DNA from 4 places in the Pantoea brenneri genome. Region 4 is predicted to be linked to each of the others. Evidence: riboswitches for the same ligand, from Rfam matches in the RefSeq annotation. Region 4 holds a riboswitch; each other region holds the start of a gene.

The links. Region 4 has a riboswitch for thiamine pyrophosphate ahead of AABB92_RS12100 (FAD-dependent oxidoreductase). Riboswitches for the same ligand answer to the same signal wherever they lie in the genome.
Region 1: it holds a riboswitch for thiamine pyrophosphate, as region 4 does, so the genes downstream of both, thiB (thiamine ABC transporter substrate binding subunit) here and AABB92_RS12100 (FAD-dependent oxidoreductase) in region 4, are expected to answer to the same signal.
Region 2: it holds a riboswitch for thiamine pyrophosphate, as region 4 does, so the genes downstream of both, tenA (thiaminase II) here and AABB92_RS12100 (FAD-dependent oxidoreductase) in region 4, are expected to answer to the same signal.
Region 3: it holds a riboswitch for thiamine pyrophosphate, as region 4 does, so the genes downstream of both, thiM (hydroxyethylthiazole kinase) here and AABB92_RS12100 (FAD-dependent oxidoreductase) in region 4, are expected to answer to the same signal.

The regions. Positions count from the first base shown of each region.
Region 1 covers NZ_JBCGBG010000003.1:416,478-420,665, reverse strand. Annotated here, with positions in the region: gene sgrR (HTH-type transcriptional regulator SgrR) at 1-1,466, shown strand, start outside; TPP riboswitch at 1,502-1,604, shown strand; gene thiB (thiamine ABC transporter substrate binding subunit) at 1,650-2,636, shown strand; gene thiP (thiamine/thiamine pyrophosphate ABC transporter permease ThiP) at 2,612-4,188, shown strand, end outside.
Region 2 covers NZ_JBCGBG010000002.1:45,300-49,487, forward strand. Annotated here, with positions in the region: gene AABB92_RS11030 (ABC transporter permease) at 1-471, opposite strand, end outside; gene AABB92_RS11035 (ABC transporter ATP-binding protein) at 468-1,208, opposite strand; gene tenA (thiaminase II) at 1,205-1,900, opposite strand; TPP riboswitch at 1,982-2,084, opposite strand; gene AABB92_RS11045 (6-phospho-beta-glucosidase) at 2,208-3,638, opposite strand; gene ascF (PTS cellobiose/arbutin/salicin transporter subunit IIBC) at 3,670-4,188, opposite strand, start outside.
Region 3 covers NZ_JBCGBG010000001.1:475,424-479,611, reverse strand. Annotated here, with positions in the region: gene AABB92_RS02155 (GntR family transcriptional regulator) at 1-41, shown strand, start outside; gene thiD (bifunctional hydroxymethylpyrimidine kinase/phosphomethylpyrimidine kinase) at 93-893, opposite strand; gene thiM (hydroxyethylthiazole kinase) at 880-1,677, opposite strand; TPP riboswitch at 1,712-1,807, opposite strand; gene AABB92_RS02140 (hypothetical protein) at 2,152-2,370, shown strand; gene AABB92_RS02135 (hypothetical protein) at 3,171-3,647, shown strand; gene AABB92_RS02130 (XRE family transcriptional regulator) at 4,178-4,188, opposite strand, start outside.
Region 4 covers NZ_JBCGBG010000002.1:273,865-278,052, forward strand. Annotated here, with positions in the region: gene AABB92_RS12085 (HesA/MoeB/ThiF family protein) at 1-64, opposite strand, end outside; gene AABB92_RS12090 (thiazole synthase) at 74-832, opposite strand; gene thiS (sulfur carrier protein ThiS) at 835-1,032, opposite strand; gene AABB92_RS12100 (FAD-dependent oxidoreductase) at 1,022-1,960, opposite strand; TPP riboswitch at 2,101-2,220, opposite strand; gene AABB92_RS12110 (ATP-binding cassette domain-containing protein) at 2,627-3,406, opposite strand; gene AABB92_RS12115 (ABC transporter permease) at 3,403-4,089, opposite strand; gene AABB92_RS12120 (ABC transporter permease) at 4,099-4,188, opposite strand, start outside.

The DNA.
Region 1 (4,188 bases), on a different contig from region 4:
AACTCACCTTCTGCTACACCGGACTGGCGCTACAGCAGCAGCGCGCTGAGGATCTGCTGGATCAGGATCGCATCGATCAGCTGGTGCAGCTGGTCGGCGATAAGAATCAGGTCAGGCAGATGATTGGTGCTCACCTTGGCCGCAGTTTCCGTCAGGGAAAACACATTCTGCGGGTGCTTTACTACCGCCCGCTGCTGAATCTGCTGCCGGGCTCCGCCCTGCGCCGCTCCGAAACCCATATTGCCCGTCAGATTTTTAATGGCCTGACGCGCATAAATGAGGAAAACGGGGAAATTGAGGCCGATATTGCCCACCACTGGCAGCAGACTTCCCCGCTCCACTGGCGCTTCTTTCTGCGTCCGGCGATTCGCTTTCATCATGGCCGCGAACTGGAGATGGCCGATGTTATCGCCACGCTGGAACGTCAGCGTCAGCAGCCGCTGTTTTCCCATATTCAACAGCTCGACTCGCCCGCTCCGTGGACGCTGGATATCACCTTAAGCCAGCCCGACGACTGGTTACCCTGGTTGCTGGCCAGCGTCAGCGCGATGATCCTGCCACGCGAATGGCCCACGCAGCCTGACTTTGCCCGCCAGCCGATCGGCACCGGTCCTTACAGCGTGATCCGTAATCAGGAAAGTCAGCTGAAGATAGAAGCCTTTGATGATTACTTTGGCTTTCGCGCGCTGATTGATGACGTCTCTATCTGGGTATTGCCGGATATCAGCGATGAGCTGGTCTACGCGGGCGTGCGCCTGCAGGGCGACGGCGCGGATGAGATCCAGGAAGAGAGCCGGCTGGAAGAAGGCTGCTACTATTTGTTGTTCGATCAGCGTTCGGAAAAAGGCCGTGACGAGGCGATACGGCGCTGGGTCAGCTATCTGTTTAATCCTATCGCCCTGCTCAACCACGCCGGCGTCGGCTATCAGCGCTACTGGTTTCCGGCGTATGGTCTGTTGCCGCGCTGGCATCACCGCCGCGATCTGGCCCCGGTCGAAAAGCCGCCCGGCCTGACTCATCTGACGCTCACCTGGTACAGCCAGCACGTTGAGCACGAAGGGATCGCTAATGCGTTACGTCCGCTGCTGGCGCAGCACGGCGTCACGCTGGAGACGCGCGAGGTCAGTTACGAATGCTGGCATCAGGGCGACGCCGACAGCGACATCTGGCTCGGCAGCGTGAACTTCACACTGCCATTGGCCTGGTCGCTGTTCGCCCAGCTGTATGAGGTCCCGCTGCTGCATCACTGCCTGCCGATCGACTGGCACGCTGATGCCGCCCGCTGGCGTGAAAAAACGCTGCCGCTGGCCGAATGGAGCAAGCGGTTAGTGGAAGAGGCCGGTCTGCATCCGCTGTTCCATCACTGGCTGCTGCTTGAAGGTCAGCGCAGCATGCGCGGCGTGCGGATGAATACCCTCGGCTGGTTCGATTTTAAATCTGCCTGGTTTGCGCCGCCCGCGCTGTAACGCTTTCGCGCTGACGCTGAAATGACTAGAATGTGACGTTCTCAACGGGGTGCCGCCTGCTGACCGCAAACGGCTGAGAGAGACCCGTCGAACCTGATTCGGTTAATACCGACGTAGGGATTTGAGAGACCTGCTGCTCAGATCCTTTGCGACTCATCCCCTATTCTCCTGAAGGAGCGCAAAGTGTTTAACAAAGTTCTGCCACTGCTGCTGTTACTTTCCACCCCGGTACTGGCTGCCAAACCGGTTCTGACGGTTTACACCTACGACTCCTTCTCCGCTGACTGGGGCCCCGGTCCGGCGGTCAAAAAAGCCTTTGAAGCCCAGTGCGATTGCGAACTGAAATTTGTCACGCTGGAAGATGGCGTGTCGCTGCTGAATCGCGTGCGAATGGAAGGCAAAAACAGCAAAGCGGATGTGGTGCTGGGACTGGATAACAATCTGGTGCAGGCGGCGCAAAAAACCGGTCTGTTTGCCGCCAGCAAGGTCGATACCGCGCAGCTGACGCTGCCGGGCGGCTGGCACGACAGCACCTTTGTTCCGTTTGATTATGGCTATTTCGCCTTCGTCTATGACAAAACCCGCCTGAAAAATCCGCCGAAAAGCCTGAAAGAGCTGGTAGAGAGCCCGGAAAAATGGCGGGTCATCTATGAAGATCCGCGTACCAGTACCCCGGGATTAGGTCTGCTGCTGTGGATGCAGAAAGTCTATGGCGATCGGGCCCCGCAGGCATGGCAAAAGCTGGCGCAGAAAACCGTGACGGTAACCAAGGGCTGGAGTGAAGCCTACGGTCTGTTCCTGAAAGGCGAAGGCGATCTGGTGCTGAGCTATACCACCTCGCCGGCCTATCACATTATCGAAGAGAAAAAAGAGAACTACGCCGCCGCACCGTTTGCCGAAGGCCACTATCTGCAGGTCGAGGTTGCTGCGCAGTTAGCCAGCAGTAAACAGCCGAAACTGGCGCAGCAGTTCATGCAGTTTATGGTCTCGCCGGCGTTCCAGAACACCATCCCGACCGGCAACTGGATGTATCCGGTGATCGATACCACCCTGCCTGCTGGCTTCGCCACGCTGCAGGTGCCCGCCACCGCGCTGCACTATTCGCCGGAAGAGGTAGCCAGCCAGCGCTCTGGCTGGATTAGTCAGTGGCAACGCGCCGTCAGCCGCTAATGCCGCGCTGGCTGATCCCCGGTTCGCTCGCCACGCTGCTGTTAATCAGCGTGGCGCTGTTCGCCTTTATCTCACTGTGGAATGCCGCGCCGGTCACCGACTGGCGTAGCGTGCTGCTGGATGAGTACCTGCAACACGTTGTGGCGTTCTCCTTTGGTCAGGCGCTGCTCTCCGCCCTGCTGTCGCTGCTGCCTGCGGTGCCGCTGGCGCGCGCCCTCTATCGCCGCCGCTTTCCCGGCCGTCAGCTGTTGCTGCGTCTGTGCGCCATGACGCTGGTGCTGCCGGTGCTGGTGGCGGTGTTCGGCCTGCTGACGGTTTATGGCCGCGTCGGCTGGCTGGCACAGTTGTGTCAGTGGTTGGGCATCGACTATCACTTCTCGCCCTATGGATTGCAGGGCATTTTGCTGGCGCATGTCTTTTTTAACCTGCCGCTAGCTACGCGCCTGATGCTACAGGCGCTGGAGAGCATACCGGCGGAGCAGCGTCAGCTGGCCGCACAGCTTGATCTGCGCGGCTGGCACCACTTTCGCCTGCTGGAATGGCCGTGGTTGCGTCGTCAGCTGCTGCCGACCGGCGCGCTCATCTTTATGCTCTGCTTCGCCAGCTTCGCCACCGTGCTGTCGCTGGGCGGCGGCCCCCAGGCCACCACCATTGAACTGGCGATCTTTCAGGCACTCAGCTACGACTACGATCCCGGTCGCGCCGCATTGCTGGCGCTGATTCAGCTCAGCTGTTGCCTGACGCTGGTGCTGCTCAGCCAGCGATTCAGTAAAGCGATACCCGCCGGCACCAGCCAGCTGCACGGCTGGCGCGATCCGCAGGATTCGCGTCTGGCCCGGCTAACGGATGGGTTGCTGATTCTGCTGGCGTTACTGCTGCTGCTGCCGCCGCTGGCGGCGGTAGTGGTGGATGGCTTGCACGGCGGACTGCGCGGCGCACTGGCCCAGCCAGCGTTGTGGCAGGCGACCCTGACCTCATTGCGCATCGCGGTCGGTGCCGGCCTGCTGTGCGTGATACTGACGCTGATGCTGCTGTGGAGCAGTCGCGAATTGCGTCTGCGTCAGCGCCCGCTCGCCGCACAGCTGATCGACACCAGCGGCATGCTAATTCTGGCGATGCCCGGCATCGTGCTGGCGACCGGCTTCTTTCTGCTGTTTAACGCCACCGTTGGCCTGCCGGCGTCGGCAGACGGGCTGGTGATCTTCACTAATGCGCTGATCGCCATTCCCTATGCGCTGAAAGTGCTGGAAAACCCGATGCGTGACGTCGCCGAGCGCTACGGCAGGCTATGCGATTCACTGGATATCCACGGCTGGAACCGGCTGCGGTTGATAGAACTGCGTGCGCTGAAACGTCCGCTGGCACAGGCGCTGGCGTTTGCCTGCGTGCTGTCGATCGGTGATTTTGGCGTGGTGGCGCTGTTTGGCAATGCCGACTTCCGCACCCTGCCGTTCTACCTTTATCAACAGATCGGTGCCTATCGCGGTGCCGACGGTGCAGTGACCGCCCTGCTGCTGCTGCTGCTCTGTTTGTTGCTGTTCACCCTGATGGA
Region 2 (4,188 bases), 230 kb from region 4:
CAGCGTGCGAGCCAGATCGAGATAACCCGGACTGACGCGGCGCAGGCCATCGTAAAATGCCGAGGTCACCGGGAAGAAAATCACCAGTACCGCCATCGCCACTTTGGCGCTCATGCCGAAGCCAAACCACAGTACTAACAGCGGTGCCAGCGCAAATACCGGGATCGCCTGACTGGTGAGCACCAGCGGCATCATCCAGCGCTGCAGACGCGACGAAAAAGTCATGCCGAGCGCCAGCAGGCAACCCAGCGCCACGCCAATCATCATACCGCTCAGAATTTCAGTGAAGGTAATCAGGCTGTGATAGCCGAGCCAGCTCTTACTGGTCCATAACGCCTGCGCGACCGCTGCTGGCGAAGGCAGCAAAAACGCCGGCACCGGCAGCAACGTCACCAGCCACCACAGCGCAATCAGGCCGCAGAACAGAGTGATACCACGCCACAGCGGGGCAAAGCGGCTGAGGTGTTTCATAGCGCCACCTTAGCCAGCTGTTGCAGTAAAGCGGCCTGGCTGCGCATCACGCCAGCATCATCAGGCGCGCGCGGCGGCTGACCCGCTAATGGCGGGCAGGGTTCAATGCCTGAGCCGGTAAGCACCCGCATATGATGGCTGAGTCGGCAGGCTTCCGCCGCGTCGTGGGTAATCAGCAACACGGTATGCTGCGCCAGCACCCCGGCGGCGAGGGTCTGAATCTGGCTGCGGGTCAGCGCGTCGAGCGCGGAAAAGGGCTCGTCCATCAGGACGATCGGCTTTCGTGCATATAAGGTGCGCGCCAGCGCAGCCCGCTGCCGCATGCCGCCAGATAGCGTGGCGGGCCGCGCCGTTGCGTAGCGAGTCAGACCGACCCGTGCCAGCAGATGATGCGCCCAGTCGCGGTCCGGTTTTTCGCCATGCAGACGGCTGGCGAGGCAAACATTCTGCTCCACGTTCAGCCACGGATAGAGCAAATCCTGCTGGCCCATCCAGGCGATCCGACCGGCCAGCGGCAGGCCATCACTGCCGCTGATCTGGCCGGAAGTCGGCGGCGTCAGGCCAGCAATGACCCGCATCAGGCTACTTTTCCCGACGCCGCTGGCACCCAGCAGCGCAGTGCAGGCCGCCGCAGGGATCTCCAGGTTGAGTGAGTCGAATAGCCGATGCGATCCCAAATCCAGCCTGAGCTGACGGACAGAGATGCCCGGCGGTGATAACAGCGTTGAACGGCTCATTGGGATGACGTCAGTTGCGGGTCGAGGCCCATCTGCCAGAAGGCAGATTCCAGTCGGGTGGCGGTGGTAAATATCGTCGCCAGCTGATCGAATCGTTCAGCCCCGGCGCGCTGGTGGGCCAGGGTTTCAAACAGATTCAGCGCGGCGCTGACGCCGGCCAGATAATCGGCATCGCCGTAATTGCGGATCCAGTCGGCGTAAGGATTGTCTGCGAGCACCGTCGCGGGATGATGTAACAGCGTCAGGCCGATTTCAGCATAGCCGGCAACGCATGGCATTAACGCGGTCATCAATTCAAGTGCATCTCCGCTGTGGCCGACATCCAGCACGTAACGGGTGTAGTTGATTGTTTCAACGGCTTCGGCCTGGCGGGCCAGCGCAGCTTCGCTGATTCCCCACTGCTGGCAGTAAGCCACATGCAGCGGCAGTTCATTGACGATGGCGTTGAGAGAAGCCGTAGCCGCGCGCAGTGCTGCCGGGTCCTGCAGTTTACTGACCAGCAGTCCATAGGCGCGGGCAAAGTGCAGCAGAAACAGATAATCCTGGGTGAGGTAATGACGAAAAGCGGCGGGAGGCAACTGACCCTGACCGAGTTGCTGCACAAAATCGTGCGACACGTAGGCGTGCCAGTGATCGCCAGCCTGTTGACGCAGGCGGCCATAAAAGCCGGTCTCGAAAAGTGCAAGTGACATAGGATCCCCATTAACGGTTCGTTAACATAAGGAGATCCGGGCATACGATGAAGAACAGGCAAAAACGCAGAAGATGGTGCAGAAACGCTGCCGACCCGTCCCTTCGCTGGCATGACCCAGATCAGGTTCAAAGGGTTCGGCTTGCGCCATCTCAGCCCATTACAGGACACCCCTCGGAGACGTTTGTTATACGATAATTGTTAGCTGAATACAACGGCAGGCCGCAGGCCAGCTCAACCAGCAGCCCGCTTGTTGCTGCGGGTCGGCTGACCAGAATAGCCTGTTCTGTCGATACAAGGTGACAGCGTCACTCCAGATCTTCACCATTGCTGGCGATGACTTTTTTATACCACCAGAACGATTTTTTCCGGCTGCGCGCCAGCGTACCGTTGCCCAGATCGTCACGATCGACATAAACAAATCCGTAACGTTTACTCATTTCGCCGGTCGAGGCGGCAACCAGATCGATGCAGCCCCAACTGGTGTAACCCATCACCGGTACTCCGTCGGCAATCGCATCGCCCATCACCCGGATATGTTCACGCAGATAGCTGATGCGGTAATCATCTTCAATCTCACCGGCATCATTGAAGGTATCGCGTGCGCCCAGACCATTTTCGACCAGAAACAGCGGCTTCTGGTAGCGGTCATACATCATATTCATGGTGATGCGTAAGCCAAGAGGGTCAATGCCCCAGCCCCATTCACTGCGCGTCAGATGCGGGTTGGTCAGAGATTTCACCACGTTGGCGGCGCTGCTGTTAAGCTCGTTCATCTCCGCCGACGCGCAACGCGAGGCGTAGTAGCTGAACGAAACAAAATCGACGCTGTTTTTCAGGATCTCCGCATCGCCGTCATCAATCTGCAGGCTGACTCCTTTTTCACGAAACAGGCGGGCCGCGTAGGCGGGATAGTACCCGCGCGCCTGCACATCAATGAAGAACAGGTTTTCCCGGTCTTTTTCCAGCGCTGCCCAGACATCTTCCGGTTTGCTTGACCACGGATAGAAGTTGCCGCCTGCCAGCATGCAACCGACCTGATTGGCCGGATTTATTTCATGGGCGATTCTGGTCACCAGCGCGCTTGCCACCAGCTCATGATGGGCTGCCTGATACTTAACCTGCTCATGATTTTCACCTTCTTCAAACACCAGCCCGGCGCCCGAGAACGGACTGTGCAGCAGAATATTGATCTCATTAAAGGTCAGCCAGTACTTCACCAGACCGTCAAACGCTTCAAAGCAGCTGCGAGCATAGCGGGCAAAAAAGTCGATCATCTTGCGGTTGCGCCACGAGCCATATTCAGTAACCAGATGCATCGGTACATCAAAGTGACAGAGCGTAACCAGCGGTTCGATATTGTATTTCCGGCACTCTTCAAACACCGCGCGGTAAAAAGCGATCCCCTGCGGATTAGGCGTCAGCTCATCCCCATTCGGATAGAGACGGCTCCACGCGATGGAGGTACGAAATACGCTGAATCCCATTTCCGCCATCAGTGCGATGTCTTCCGGATAGCGATGATAGAAATCAATTGCGTCGTGGCTGGGGTAAAACTCATCGTCACGCAGGGTGAAGCGCTGCTCCAGGCCTAACTTTACCGGCATCCGGTGCGGACCGTGGGGGATCATGTCAACGGTGGTTAAGCCCTTTCCGCCTTCACGATAGCCACCCTCAGCCTGATTGGCGGCTAACGCGCCGCCCCATAAAAATCCTTGCGGGAATCTTGATTCAGACATGAAATCCTCTGTTTCGGGTCAGCATTGCCCGTTAGTTGGCGTTAATCGCGTTGGTTCGCTCGGTTACCGCAGCCGGTGCTGATGCGGCCGCTGTGGCTGGCTCGGTTTCAGGAATGTCCTCGAAACCTAAAATCAGCGTCAGCACAAATGACAGCACGACCGACAGCACCATCACCGCCGCGACCCAGACGATAGTCATCGGATTAGCGGGATCAAAAAATTGTACGCTGGTAAACAGGCCGGGCGAGGCCATCGAATGACTGGCCAGGCCGCCAATACCGGCTACTGCGCCACAGATAAAGCCGCTGATTAAACAGGCTATCAGCGGACGTTTCAGCCGGACCGCCACGCCATACAGCGCCGGTTCTGAAATGCCAGCGATAATCGCCGACGCCGCCGCGGCCAGCGCGGTCTGACGCAGTTCACGGTTTTTGGTTTTGAACGCCACCGCCAGCGACGAGCCACCCAGTGACAGGTTGGCACCGATTTCGGACGGCATCACCATTCCCTCTTTGCCGGTTTCAGCAATGGTCTGGATGATGGTCGGCGT
Region 3 (4,188 bases), on a different contig from region 4:
CTATTGCCGAGCGCAACAGCGCATGGTTTGAAGCACCCTGACCCGGCAACGGTGCCGTCCCGCCGCCTCAGCGCGGGATGGCACATCCACCGCTACCACCACTGATGAAAATGGTGCACCGGCCCGATTCCCGTACCGACCTCCAGTGAATCCGCCTGTAACAACGCCTGCTGCAGCCAGGCTTTCGCTTCGGTGATCGTATCAGCCCAGTCGGCGTGACGCGGACGCAAAGCCGCCAGCGCCGCTGACAGCGTGCAGCCGGTGCCGTGAGTATGACGGGTATTAACCCGCGGCGTGCTGAACCGCTGCTGGCCCGAAGGGGTGATCAGCCAGTCCGGGCTGTTATCAGCCGTCAGGTGACCGCCCTTGATCAATACCGCCTGACATCCCGCCGCCAGCAACGCCTCGCCCTGCGCCCGCATCTGCGCTTCGCTCTCCGCCACCGCGCACCCCAGCAACGCTGCTGCTTCCGGCAGATTCGGCGTAATCAGCGACACCTGTGGTAACAGCAGTTCGCGGACGCTGGCAATCGCATCGGCGGATAACAGCGGATCGCCGCTTTTCGCCACCATCACCGTATCCAGCACCACGAAAGGAATTGCGCTACGTCTCAGCCGTGCCGCAACCTGCCCGACGATGGCGGTTTCCGACAACATGCCAATTTTCGCGCTGTCGATACGCACATCGTCCAGCACCGAATCAAGCTGGGCGGCCACAAAGTCAGCATCGATTCGGTAGACCGACTGGACGCCATGGGTATTTTGCGCCACCAGCGCGGTGATCACGCTGGTGCCATACGCGCCCAGCGCGGAAAAGGTTTTCAGATCGGCCTGGATCCCTGCCCCGCCGCTGGGATCGGTCCCGGCGATGGTCAGTGCATTAATGCGTTTCATGGTCCACCTCCAGCGTCCAGAGCGCATCAAGAAACGCCGTGGCAAAACTGCCGGGGCCGGCTGAGCTTGCCGCCGCCTGTTCACCGGCCCGCGCCATCACCTGACAGGCACTGGCGACGTTGAGCAGCCGATCGCCGCTCAGACTGCTGAAGCCAGCCACCACCGCCGACAGCGCACAGCCGGTACCGACCACCCGCGTCATTAACGGGCTGCCGCCGCGAATGGCAAAGGTGCGCTGACCGTCGGTGGCGTAATCTACTTCGCCGGTCACAATCACCAGCGTCTGATAGTCGCGAGCCAGCTGCCGGGCGGCCTCCAGCGCTGCATCCGCCTGATGCAGGCTATCCACTCCGCGTCCGCCGCTGGCCTGTTGCGCCAGCGCCAGGATCTCTGAGGCGTTACCGCGGATCACCGCTGGCTGCTGGCTCAGCAGCCGCTGGCAGAAGGTGGTGCGCAGCGTCAGCGCTCCGACCGCCACCGGGTCCAGTGTCCAGGGCGTTCCCGCCTGCCTGGCGGCCGTGACCGCCGCCTGCATCGCCTGCTGGCGCTCAGCGGTCAGCGTCCCGACGTTAATCAGTAAGGCATCGGCAAAGCCGCTGAACTGCGCGGCTTCCTCCGCATCAATCACCATCGCCGGTGAAGCGTTGAGCGACAACAGAACATTGGCGGTGAAGTTTTGTACCACGTCGTTAGTCATGCAGTGCACCAGCGGTGACTGACGGCGGAAACGGTGCAGAATGGGCGCGAATTGCGCAGCAGAAAGGTGTTGAGATTGATCTGTCATCATAGCTCCCAACCGGCGAATAAGAAGGCGAATGCGGTCAGGCATCAGACTTCCCTACGCTGGCATTATCCAGTTCAGGTCAGCGGGTTTTTCTCAGCCTTCACGTGGAAGGGCACCCCGAGTCATGTTGATTACATTTCTTTATTAATTAGTGAGTTATGTGAGTTTGCTTTTTGTCTACGGTTGTTTTTACGAATCTCACTACTGAGCATTGTACCCCAGTCTGTACCCCATTTTGTACCCCACAGGAAAGCAAAAAGCTTGATTCTTCTTCATCCATATAAAACGGTTATAGATAGAATCTATGGACAGAATTAATCATTATTATCGCCAAATGAAGTTTTGAATCATGTTTAGAAAATGAAGTAGATGCCCTACTTTATTAATTACTTACCGCTATGTAATTACCTTCAACAGAAATAATCTGTAGAGACAATAATTAACTGATATTTTCTCATGAAACAAGGTTTTTTTATGACCTATACTAAAATCTGGAAGCCAAATTTTATACACGTAGGCATTAAAATGAAAGTAAAAGAGAATTCAGAAATTGAAATATTATCTAATCTAAAAAGCCTGGAAGAAGAATATGATGAAATGATGTATTTCAACAATTCCCCACCAGATATGAGTATTGTTGCAACAAAATGGATGCAACAATATCTTAGCAAAAGAAAAAATAATGGAGAATAAAAATTGAAAAAAAGGGAAATACGCACCAATAGAAAGACGCTGAATAAATCAGTACGTAAAAAAACAATTGCATCAGAAATATCACTGACTTTTGATCAGTATGAAAACATTCTATGTAGCGATATGACCTCAGCACGAATATGTAACATATTAAAAGTGCGATTACCAAAAGGATACATAGAGAAGCTAAGAAATAACAAACTCACGAAATACAAAAATTGGTATCAAAAAATAAAATTTAAGCATTTACACAGCCCTCGGCGAAACAACTAATCTCTCCCCCCAAAAAAAAGCCGACTCACTCGCATGAATCGGCCTTTCTAAATTTATCAATATGGAGCGTGTAAATAATTAACCCTACATTTATTTTACCAAATTTAAGTGTGTATCTGCTGAGTATGGTTCAGGAAGAACATATATTTTATGTGATATAATTAATAAGTGTGCTAATGGAAAAAATATTAGAAACGATTAATGATTCTATCCTATATTAAGTATGCTGTCTGATAATACAATATAGCGTTAACAATAGCAAACAGCATATCAATTACTGAAAGATGACATTCAAGCTGGGATGGCAATATTTAAACTGTAATAAAAAAGCACCAGAATCTTTCGGTTATAATACTTTTGAAAATGGCATTAATGCCATCAACTAATGAATTGCAAGTTAAGAATGCAAAAGAAATAGCTGATGGTAATAAAGGAACAAGACATACATTATAAACTTATTTAATCATATCCGCTAATTAATAAAAAACATAATTATATTAGACTTGGTGGTTATAACAGGATTTTTTATGGCAGGCAAAAAACAAAATTTTAACAATGCTGAATTTAAAAATATAGCTGGTAACTTTAGTAGTTACAATGATCTTACATTAAATGGAAAAAAAATTGTTAATGAGATTATTACTAAGTGTTCTGGTAAGAAAGGATATCCACACAAGAAGGTATATTATGTACTTTTTAATATTTATGAAGTGAATACAGACACTATTAAGTACTCGTTAGATTACTATTCAGCTAAGTACAAAGAGGATTCACTACCAACTATTAATACTGTCCGTAAGTTTCTTACAATCATTAAACAGTTATCTGTAGCATTGGTCACAGCACATAAGAAAGGCGTAAGACTGTTTAAGGCAGCTCAGGATGGACACTATTACTTAACGCCAGTCGATAAGTACGAAATTGATAAGATATATGATAACGGGTCATCAGCACAGGAAATTATTGCAATACTTCAGAATATGATTGATGATTCTGCGAAATAATTGCTTCGCAGAATTATAGCCTTACTTCGCAAGATGAGTACAGATACGACCAAAAAACACCATGTAAACACGCTAATTCATTGATTTTATTACGGTATAATGTACCTTTCACTATCTTGCGACCTTATATTAATATTAACCGATACTCCGTTAATTCAAAGAATAGTGTCTTACTGATATTCAGCCTCTGAAGAGACTAACTTCGCTTCGCTCGTCAGCCTCTTAAAAACCAAATATTAGATCGTAACGTTGCGATTTTCTCGCGGTACTCGAAAAGACGCAAGGCGTTACTTCTCGCTTTGCTCGATTGGTGTTAGTACAGCAAGTGAAATACCTAAAGTGAATTGGTAAGTACGACGTGCCTTGTCAGTACTGGCCCGAGCGAAGCGACCCCGATCCGATTAATCCCCTTTCATGATGGTGCTGAGGACAAAACGCACAGGAAGCCCCTGAAGTGGAAGTAGCTAAAAACAGTAATCACGTATCTAATCTGTCAGAAAACGCCTCAGAAATGCACTGAGAGCGTTAAATTACAGTTGAT
Region 4 (4,188 bases):
GTAAGCGTTGCTGCCCCACCTCACCGATCTCCGGCAGTATGGTTTGTCGCTGATAACGATCCATCACCTCTCCTTAGCTGAACTGTGCCAGCCCAAAAATCGGGGTTGATGCCGCGGCCATATCACGTTGCTCCATCAGACCCGCCTGAAACGCCTGGTGACCGGCATCAATGGCGGCTGCGAACGCAGCGGCCATGCGCACCGGATCGCGCGCCTTCGCCACGGCGGTATTCAGCAGAATGCCATCGAAGCCCATCTCCATCGCCTGCGCTGCCTGCGAAGGCGCGCCGATACCGGCATCAATAATCAGCGGCACATCGTTGAACCAGGCCCGCATACTGCGCAGTCCCTCGATATTACGCAGCCCCTGCCCTGAGCCAATCGGCGCGCCCCACGGCATCAGCACTTCGCAGCCAGCCTCAAGCAGTTTTTCGCCAACAATCAGATCTTCGGTGGTGTAGGGAAAGACCTGGAAACCGTCAGCGCAGAGAATACGTGCCGCCTCAACCAGGGCGAACGGATCGGGTTGCAGGGTATCGGCGTGACCAATCACCTCCAGCTTGATCCACGGCGTGCCGAACAGTTCGCGGGCCATCTGCGCGGTGGTTACTGCCTCTTTCACGGTGTGGCAACCGGCGGTATTAGGCAGAATGCGGGTGTTAAGCTGTTGCAACAGCTCACGGAAAGCGCCGCCCGCGCTGCCCTCGCGCCGCAGACTGACCGTAATAATCTCTGCGCCTGAGGTCTCAATCGCCTGTTGCAGGATCGCGGGCGACGGATAGCCTGCCGTGCCCAGCAAAAATCGTGATGATGGGGTGTGTTGATAAAACATGGTTATCCTCCCTGCATCGGTGACAGCACTTCGATCTGGTTACCCGCCGCAAGCGACTGGCTGGCATAGCGGGCGCGCGGTACAAATTCACCGTTGAGCGCCGTCGCGACCGTGGCGGGATCGATCTGCTGCTCCTGCAACAGTTCGTCCAGCGTGCGCGCCGTGGTATCAATGACACGTCCATTCAGTTCAATCCGCATGAATCACCTCCTGAGTCAGTTGCTGCATTAATTGTTCCGCCATCAGCGGTGCCAACAGGAAACCGTGGCGATAGAGTCCGTTGAGCGAGAAGACCCCGTTTTCGTAGCGCACTTCCGGCAGATTATGGCGGTAAGCCGGTCGCAGCCCGGTGCCGCTCTCCAGCACGCGCGCCTCGGCCAGCGCCGGATGCAGAGACCAGGCGGCGCTGAGCAGTTCCATCATCGCGCGCGCGCTGATCGGGCTGCTGTCGTGGCTCTCAACCATGGTGGCGCCCAGCATGAAAATACCGTCGGCACGCGGTACCAGATAACAGGGAAAACGCGGATGGAGCAGGCGGAGGGGTCGGGAGAGATGCAGTTCAGGCGCGTGCAGGATCAGCATTTCGCCGCGCACCGCACGCAGCGCCGGTTGCGCCGCGACGGCGTGGATGCCGCGGCAGTCAATAATCTGACCTCCGGGTGCGCCGGGATGAAACGGCACATCTGCCTGGCGCAAACGTTGCGCCAGTTGCCGCAGCGCCTGGCGCGGATCAAGGTGGGCTTCGGCGGCAAAAAACAGGCCACGGGCAAAGCGATTTTCCAGCGCCGGTTCGACCTCGCCCGGAACCACCCACTGATGATTATGGGTCAGACTGGCGAAGCGGGTCAGCTCGCGACTGTCGCGCGGCGGTGCCACCACCAGCGTCCCGTGCTGCGTCACGCCTTCAATGCGTTTCGCCCACCAGGCCGCCGAATGCTGGCCCCATTCAATCACCTGCGGCGGCGCACTTTCCGCTTCACACCAGGGTGCCAGCATGCCGCCCGCCCAGTGGGAGGCTGCACGGACGTCGGACCGGGTAATCACTTCAACCTTTTCGCCCCGCTCTGCCAGTAGCGTGGCGACACACAGCCCGGCCACGCCGCTGCCGAGTACCGACCAGCGGCTCATGTTGCCCACCGGGCGGGCGTCGCGTCATTCAGGATAGGATGGTTCATAGTGGCCTCGTCGTAACTACGCGAAGACCCGGGATACCAGAAGGGAAAAAGGCGAGAGCATGAATGGCGATGCCCTTGCGGCAAGCATCTGCAGAGAGCGGATGCCCGTCTTCCTACGCCAGTATCAACTGGGTCAGGTTCGAAGGGTCGCTAAGCCGCGCAGTGCGCTATTAGCCTCTCAGTCTCTCTGGCGAGACTCCCCTGACGGGTTCTAGTTTTAAGTTAAGCGGGCAGGTTCGTCAAGTGAAGAGGCGATGATCAACCGTCCTGAAAATGGCTGAATTCATTAATTGTCATGGCATTATCCAGCACCCTCAGCCGCAGCCTGATCCGATCAATATCCTTTGCCTGCAGACCGCTGGTGTCACCTTTTTCGTATAGTCTCTGCAATCCCTTATGCTTCCGGCTTTTAATCACGCCTGTTTCTCAACGGGAAACAAGAGAGTGTTTTCCTTCAGGCAACAAAATTGCGTGACCAGCCCAATGATGAGCGGTCCGAAAGGAGTATCAATAGCTGAAACGGTGGCGTCCAGTGCGGTGTGTCATGGCCGGCAGTAACGCAGAGCGGCCGCTGAAAGTGGTCTGACGCAATGTCTGCTCCTTTCAGCGGCCCACAGGCTTAACCCGCATTACGCTCAAAGTGGCTGTTCACAAAGGCGCGACAGCGCGGCGAGATGGGATCGAGGAATACCTGTTCCGGCGCGCCGGACTCTTCAATCATGCCCTGATGCAGAAAAATCGCTTTGTTGGAGACTTCCCGCGCAAAGCCCATCTCATGGGTCACGATGATCATGGTACGTCCCTCTTCCGCCAGGCTACGGATCACCCGCAGCACTTCCCCCACCAGTTCGGGATCGAGCGCGGAAGTCGGCTCATCAAACAGAATCGCTTTCGGCTGCTGCGCCAGCGCCCGGGCAATCGCCACGCGCTGCTGCTGACCGCCGGAAAGTTGCGATGGCCAGGCATCGCGCTTTGCATACAACCCCACCTTATGCAGCAACGCTTCAGCCTCTTCCAGCGCCTCTTTGTGACTGCGTTTCTGCACGTGAATCGGTGCTTCAATGATGTTCTGCATCACCGTCTTGTGCGGCCACAGGTTGAAACTCTGGAACACAAAGCCGAGCTGCATCCGCATCAGTTTGATACGGCGACGCTGCTCGCGGTTCAGTTTTTCGTCGGCGTTATCCAGCGTAACCGATACCTCGCCGACCGCAATTTCCCCCGCCTGCGGCACTTCAAGGAACGGTATACAGCGCAGCAGGGTGCTTTTGCCGGAGCCGCTGGCACCGATTAGCGAAATCACATCGCCATCCTGCGCCGTCAGGCTGATGTCATGCAGCACTTCATGTCCCGCATAACTCTTTCTGAGATGACTCAGCATGATTGTCGGTGCCGTCATGAGCGCGCTCCAAAGTAGTAAGGTGAGAGTCGACGTTCCAGCATCGACACGCCTTTGCTGACCAGCATGGTCAGTATCAGGTAAATCACCGCGGCACTGAGGAACACCTCCAGCGCCCGAAAAGTCGACGAGACTATCGAATCGGCAATCCCGGTCATCTCCATCAGGCTGATGGTGCTGACCAGTGAGGTGGCTTTAATCATCGAGATAATTTCGTTGCTGTAGGCCGGTAACGCCTGGCGAATGGCGATCGGTAAGGTAATGCGGGTGAAGATTTTGTGTGATGCCATACCGGAAACTTTTGCCGCCTCCAGCGATTGCGTACTGACGGCGCGCAGCCCGCCCCGCAGAATCTCAGAGGTATAGGCGGCATCGTTGAGGATCAGCGCCAGCAAGCCGCACCAGTAGGGATCGCGTAGCAGCGGCCAGAACAGGCTTTCGCGCACTGCCGGTAAGCTGCCGAGTCCGTAATAGACCATGTAAATCTGGATTAACAGCGGCGTACCGCGAAACAGCCAGACATAGAAACGACAGAACAGGCTGCCGACCCGCGTCATGCGCAGCAGATTGAGCAGCAGCGCCAGCAGGCCACCGCCCAGCAGCGATAACAGCGCGAGGTTAACCGTCAGCGGCAACCCTTTCAGCAGCGCCAGCAAGGTTTGCTGTAAAAAAGTGATATCCACGTGGACTCCTTACGCCTTCACGCGTTGTTGACCGCGCATCGCAAATTTTTCCACGTAGCGGAAAACCATGTCAGAACAGGTGGTGATGATCAGGTAGAT